2 regions of the Streptomyces parvus genome follow, and region 2 is predicted to be linked to the other one. Evidence: riboswitches for the same ligand, from Rfam matches in the RefSeq annotation. Region 2 holds a riboswitch; the other holds the start of a gene.
What was found. Region 2 has a riboswitch for cyclic di-AMP ahead of RNL97_RS12740 (LysM peptidoglycan-binding domain-containing protein). Riboswitches for the same ligand answer to the same signal wherever they lie in the genome.

Region 1: linked by a shared signal. The riboswitch ahead of RNL97_RS15310 (M23 family metallopeptidase) and the one ahead of RNL97_RS12740 (LysM peptidoglycan-binding domain-containing protein) in region 2 are both predicted to bind cyclic di-AMP.

What each region holds. Positions count from the first base shown of each region.
Region 1 is NZ_CP135079.1:3,203,413-3,206,808, forward strand. Features, by position in the region: gene RNL97_RS15310 (M23 family metallopeptidase) at 165-1,196, opposite strand; cyclic di-AMP (ydaO/yuaA leader) riboswitch at 1,209-1,360, opposite strand; gene RNL97_RS15315 (PP2C family protein-serine/threonine phosphatase) at 1,645-2,871, opposite strand; partial or broken gene RNL97_RS33110 (TipAS antibiotic-recognition domain-containing protein) at 3,014-3,169, opposite strand; tRNA gene RNL97_RS15325 (tRNA-Met) at 3,287-3,360, opposite strand.
Region 2 is NZ_CP135079.1:2,644,896-2,648,291, reverse strand. Features, by position in the region: gene RNL97_RS12750 (cytochrome P450 family protein) at 1-249, shown strand, start outside; gene RNL97_RS12745 (transglycosylase family protein) at 426-1,457, shown strand; cyclic di-AMP (ydaO/yuaA leader) riboswitch at 1,746-1,924, shown strand; gene RNL97_RS12740 (LysM peptidoglycan-binding domain-containing protein) at 1,930-2,637, shown strand; gene eno (phosphopyruvate hydratase) at 2,961-3,396, shown strand, end outside.

The sequences.
Region 1 (3,396 bases), 560 kb from region 2:
CCGTCCGGGATTCCGCCGCGTACGCCTTCCGGGCCTGTCGCCCCCTCCCCCGGACAGACCGGCAGCCCTGACGTCGGGGGGTGTGCGTCAGGGCTGCCGGGGTTTCGGGGCGGGCCGCCGGAGAAGGGCGGCCCCGGGCCGACGGCGCGCGCCGGCCCGAGGGCTCAGACCTGCAGGCCCTTGCTGGTCAGCCAGGCCATCGGGTCCATCGCCGAGCCGCCCGCGGTGCGGACCTCCATGTGGAGGTGGACGCCGGTCACGTTGCCGGTGGCGCCCATGCGGCCGATGGTCTCGCCCGTGGTGACCTTCTGGCCGACCGAGACGTCGATCGAGGACTGGTGGGCGTACCAGATCTCGGTGCCGTCATCGAGCTGGAGCACCGTGCGGTAGCCGTACGAACCGGACCAGCCGGCCGACGTGATCGTGCCGCTGTGCACGGCCTTGAGCGGCGAACCGGCCGCCCCTGCGAAGTCGAGGCCGGTGTGCTGGCCGGAGGACCACATCGCGCCGGACTGACCGTAGGTCGAGCTGATCGTGTACGAGGAGGCCGGCAGGGAGAAGCTGGCGGCGAGCTTGGCGAGACGCTCCTCCTCCGCCTTCTTCTTCGCCGCTTCCTCTGCCGCCTTCTTCTTCGCGGCGGCTTCGGCCTCGGCCTCGCCCTGCTGCTTCTTGGCCTCTTCCGCCGCCTTCTCGGCGGCTGCCTTCTCCGCCGCTGCCTTGGCCTCGGCGTCGGCGCTGGCCTGCTGCTGCTCGGCCTGCTGGAGGATCCGGGCGCGCAGTGCCTCGCCGGCGTCGGTGCCCTGCTCGGCCTCGGCGCTGGTGAGTCCGGCGGTGGTGAGCGGCGCGGCCGCGGCGACCGGGACGGCCTCCGCGTCGTCGGACATGAAGGACCCGACGCCGGGAAGGGACTTGGCGTCGGGGAGGTTGTCCGCGATGGAATCGGGAAGAGAGATGGAGACGGGTGCCTTGTCCTGAGCGGTGGCCATGCCCCCCGCTCCGACGGCCGCTATGACGCCGACCCCGAGGACGGTGGAGCTACGGGCCAGACCACGCTGCTTGGCGACGCGGTGCCTGCCGCGCACGGGACGGATGGAGTCCTCGGTGGGATTCCACTCCCCCACGGACCGCTCGGCGCCACCGTAGCTGTCGGGGCTGAAGGGTGACGGGGCCTCAGGGGCAGGCTTGTTGGACGCCACGTGGGCGCACTCCTTTCCTTCCTTCTCGCCTACCGGGTTAGCTGACGGGTTCGGAGCAGGAAGGTCTCCTACGGGCCCCTCCGCCTCTCACGAGACGCAGGCGTCCGATTCACCCCATGTAGGTGGTTCCCCGGTTCCCTTGCGGAATTCGGCGCTCGCGCGCGGCGCCGTCCCTGACGACGGCTGTGACGACCGCGCTGCGTTATCGAACGTTAATAGACACCCGGGCCCGATTCCAAGCTGTTCCTGTTGATCATTAACGAACAGGGGTGGGAGGTACGGGGCACAAGCGGGTGGAATCGGGCGACTTGACCGGAGCTCAGCCACACGTCTTTTTCTGACGGTGTATCAAATGTTATGCGGAGCGGTGCGCTTCGATCACACACCGTGTCATCGCTCCGAGTCCGGCGGTCGGCACGTACACGCGTGGACGCGTGGGGTCGCCACGTCAGCGGGCCGCGTCCTCGTCGCCCCGGCCCACGATCTTCACCGTGGTCCGGCGCACGGGCTGCCCCTCCGCCGGCCGGCCGACCGCGATCAGCGCCATGTCGTCCGTGGCATGCCCGCCCGTGTGCAGCCGTACGTCATCGGTCAGCGCCGACAGCAGCTCCTCCGGCCCCGGGAAGATCCGGCCGCGCAGCCGGGCGGCCGGATCGTAGAAGACCCCGTTCGCGTCCCGGGCCTCGGACAGGCCGTCCGTGAAGGCGAGGAGCGTCGCCCCGGGAGGCATCGCCCACTCCTCGGCGCGGTCCGGCCACACCCCCAGCTCCATCCCCAGCGGCAGTGCGGGCACCGAGGGCGCCAGCACCTCCAGAGCCCCGTCCGCGTGGAGCAGGATCGGCTCGGGGTGGCCGCGGTTGACCAGACGGACCGTGGCCGCCCCGGGCGGGATCTCGGCCAGTACAGCGGTGACGAACCCCTCCATGGCGTCCAGCCCGTACCGTCGCGTCCCCTCACGGGCCAGCGCCCGCTCCAGCCTCTGGGCCACGCCCTCCAGCGAACGCTCCTGCTCGGCGGCCTCCCGGAACGCGCCGATGATCACCGCCACCGCGCCGACGGCGTCCAGCCCCTTGCCTCGGACGTCGCCGACCACGATCCGTACGCCGTACGGGGTGTCCGCGACGGCGTACAGGTCGCCGCCCACGAACTCGTCCGCCTGGGCCGCCTCGTACCGTGCGGCCACCTGGAGCCCGCCGGTCCGCTCGGCGGGCGTCGGCAGCACGGCCCGCATGGCGGTCTCGGCGACGGCGCGGGCCGAGGCGAGCTGCTCGTTGCCGCGCCGCACGACGCCGTTGATGACGAGGGCCAGCACCGAGCCCGTGAGCACGGTGATCATCTCGATGACCGGGACCACCTGGGTGGACGTCCCGTCGGAGATCCGCATCACGGTGACGGAGATGACCGCAGCGATCCCGGTGCGGACGGTCCGGGACAGCGAGAAGAACGGGGCGGCGATGAGCGGGGCCGCGACGAAGAGGGGGACGGCGGTGAAGTTGGGCGGGGCCAGCCAGTCGAACAGCAGTCCGCCGACGATGAGCAGGGCGGGCAGCATCCGGATGAACCGCCCGGTGCCCCGTCCACCGCCGAACGTCAGCTCCCCCTCCCGGGAACCGAACACCGCACGGCCCACGGCATCGATGCTCCCCGCCGCTCCGCTGTGCCGTCTCTCGGCCATCCCCACCTGTGCACTCCTGCCCGGTCCACCCACGGCTGCGGACGGTACCGCGCCCCGCCCAGGCTTCCCGGAGCCGCGCCGAGCGGCGACTCCGCATCGGCCGAATAGGGGGAAACCCGAGTGGCGGCCCGGCCGACCGTGGTCAGTCGGAGAGCCGGTGCTGCGCGCGGACCGTCGGTGCGTCCCGTACGAAGGCGGCGGTGCCGTCCCCGTAGCGATCGTAGTTCTTTCCGGAGCACGGGTCGGCGACATACATCCCCCCGAGCCCGATCACGTACGAACGGCCGGCCGCGGGAGCCCGGACTCCCGCAGCATCGTGGTGCGGCCCGGCGGGCGATTTCCTGAATGGACCACTCCGTGCCGGGCAACGACTCGGGCCCGGCACGCTGTCTGCGTGCCGGGCCCGGATCTTCAGTAGCGGGGACAGGATTTGAACCTGCGACCTCTGGGTTATGAGCCCAGCGAGCTACCGAGCTGCTCCACCCCGCGTCGGTAAACACAACTGTACGGCATTCCCGGAGTGCG
Region 2 (3,396 bases):
CGGCGTGACAATCAGCACCTCGGCTACGGCCACGGCATCCACTACTGCCTGGGGGCGCCGTTGGCCCGCCTCGAAGGGCAGACCGCGCTGGCCACGCTCCTGAGACGCCTTCCCGACCTGCGACTTGCGGAAGAACCTGCCGATCTGCGCTGGCGCGGCGGGCTCATCATGCGCGGACTGCGCACCCTTCCGGTGGCCTTCGAACCGGGAATCCGTTCCGAAAAAAGTGACACGCTGTCAACTCTGTGACTTTCACGTGATCTGCGCTGCATCGACTTGTGACACACGTTCGAGTCCCGCTAGGTTCACGGTTCGACGCGTCGGTCGCACGTTGCTCACGCGTCACTTGTGTGCCGACGCAGGCAGGGAATCCTGCTGCGCGGCGCTCAGGTCACTCGCTCGTCAGTCGCACGGAAGGCATACCCATGGGCTCCGCGAACGGCAGACACCGCCGCCCTCGCCAGGCACCCGCCCTCGTCGTCGCCGCAGGGGTGACGGGATCGGCCATCGCCATCCCGCTGCTCGGTGCGAGCGGCGCGACCGCCGCCGACGCCGGCACCTGGGACCGGGTCGCGGAGTGCGAGAGCGGCGGAATGTGGAGCGCCGACCTCGGCAACGGCTACTACGGCGGCCTCCAGTTCTCGCAGGAGACCTGGTCGGCGTACGGCGGCACGGAGTTCGCGCCCCGCGCCGACCTCGCCAGCCGGTCGCAGCAGATCTCCGTCGCCGAAAAGGTCCTGGACGACCAGGGCCCCAAGGCGTGGCCGAGCTGCGCGGTGATCTCGGGCCTCGCGGTGGACGGCAGTCTGCCGGGCGTCGACCCGGGCACCTCGCCGGCCCCCGACCCGACGTCCACCCCGACCGACGAGGCGGACGTACCGGACGAAGCGGGTGAATCCGGCGAGTCCGGTGAAGTCGATGAGTCCGGCAAGGGTGATGAGAGCAAGGGTGAGAAGGGCGACCCGACGGACAAGGGCGGCAGCGGTGACGCGGAGAGGGGCGGCGGGGCTCCCGACTCCTCGGTGACGCCCTCCACCCCGCCGTCCTCCGGCACCCCCGACGCCACCGGCCCCTCCACCGCCCCCGACGCCTCGAAGAGCCAGGGCGGCAAACACCGCGGCACCCCCGCGCCCGAGGAGGCCGGAGCGGGTCAGGGGGACGGCCCGCGCGGATCCGGCCGGCACGCCTCACGGGGCGACGGCGACGCCCGGGGCGGCGGCGCGGCGACCGCCGGCGCGTACACGGTGCAGCCCGGCGACAACCTCTGGGCGATCGCGGATGCCCAGGAGCTGCCCGGCGGCTGGTCCGGTCTGTACGAGACCAACAAGGACCTCCTGGGCTCCGACCCGGACCTGATCCTGCCCGGCCAGAACCTGGATCTGGGCCTGGATCAGGCGGCCGGTCAGGCCGCGCCGAAAGGTGCCGAGGGGCCCGTCGAGGAGCCTGCCGCCAACTGATCCAATTCGGGAAAAAGCCCCGAAAGTAGAGGCAGTTAAGAGGCCTATGTCCACTTTGCGTAAGTGAGACATGGGTCTCTTTGCTTCAACTCACGCATCTCTTCCGGCTCATCCGTACACATCACCCCCGACCTGCGGAAACGACCCACCGACCACCGCGAGTTCGGGTTGATTGCCCCCTATGTCCATCTTTGAATGTCGGGGTTGCCTGTGTTTACGGTCGAAGCCGCTCGCACCGCGGGCCCCGTCGACCGTCACGCCGAATCCTGCCGTCGGTCGAAGGGAACAGACGCGTAAGCGCCGTAGGCAGGAGCGGGGGACCCAGGTAGGCCGCCGGGTCCGCACGGCCCCCTCCGAGGGGACGTACGGGACCGGCTAGGGGTGAAGCCGTGCGCAAGGACGCACGGCCGGGCAACTCATCAGCCCGAACCCGACAGCTCACCTCGTAGGCGTCGGTGAGGAGATTCGTTCCATGCTGCTGAACAGCAAGGGCAAGCACCGCCGCCCGTCCAAGGCCGTCCGTATCGCCACCCTCGCGGGTGTCGCCGGTGCCGCCGTCGCCGTCCCGCTGATGGGCGCGACCAACGCTTCCGCCGCCTCCGTCGAGACCTGGGACGCCGTCGCCCAGTGCGAGTCCGGCGGTAACTGGTCCATCAACACCGGCAACGGCTACTACGGCGGGCTGCAGTTCTCGCAGTCGAGCTGGGCCGCCGCCGGTGGTACGCAGTACGCCGCGCGCGCCGACCTGGCCTCCAAGGACCAGCAGATCGCCACCGCCGAGAAGCTTCTCGACATGCAGGGCCCGGGTGCCTGGGCCTGCGCCGGCGCCGGCGGCCTCACCAACGACGGTGTGGACCCGGGCGTGAACCCCGGCGGCTCCGGCCAGTCCGAGAGCAAGCCCGAGCAGGCGCAGCCCGAGCGCCGGGCGGAGCAGCCCACCACGCGCAGCGAGCAGCGCGAGGCCCCCAAGGCCGAGAGCAAGAAGACCGTCACCACCCCGACCGGCGACAAGGTCAAGAAGGGCGACGGCGAGTACAAGGTCGAGGTCGGCGACACCCTGAGCAAGATCGCTCAGAAGGAAGACGTCAAGGGCGGCTGGAGCAAGCTCTTCAAGCTCAACGACGACATCGTCGAGGACGCGAACCTGATCTTCCCGGGTCAGCAGCTCCACCTGAAGTAATCGCCGTCTCTCCTCCCCGGAGGGAGAGCGTCCGGCGGCACTCTCCCTCGCACGGCTTCCCGGCCCGGCGCGCTCTTCCCCCCAGCGCGCCGGGCCGGGTTCTTCGTGGGCGGCGGGTGTCCGGGGACCCGTATGCGTTCACCTCTTGTTGTTACCACTCAGTAGATTTCTAGAGTTCTGCCCCGATATGCAGGCCCTTGGGTCCTTTTTCGTCCCAGGAGGCGGGCGGTCGGCCGACTGACGCGGCCGGGGCGGATAGGCTCGGGTCGCAAGGCCACAGTGACCCTGCACAACCAGTGTCAGATCCCAGAAGGAGATGCCTCGTGCCGTCCATCGACGTCGTCGTAGCCAGGGAAATCCTCGACTCCCGGGGCAACCCCACGGTCGAGGTCGAGGTTGGCCTCGACGACGGCAGCACGGGCCGTGCTGCCGTTCCGTCCGGCGCCTCCACCGGTGCGTTCGAGGCCATCGAGCTTCGCGACGGTGACCCCAACCGCTACCAGGGCAAGGGCGTCGAGAAGGCCGTCCTCGCCGTCATCGAGCAGATCGGCCCGGAGCTCGTCGGGTACGACGCCACCGAGCAGCGCCTCATCGACCAGGCGATGTTCGACCTGGACGCCACCGAGAACAAGGCCTCGCTCGGCGCGAACGCCATCCTCGGCGTCTCGCTGGCCGTCGCGCACGCCGCTTCCGAGGCGTCCGACCTGCCGCTCTTCCGCTACCTCGGCGGCCCGAACGCGCACCTGCTGCCCGTTCCGA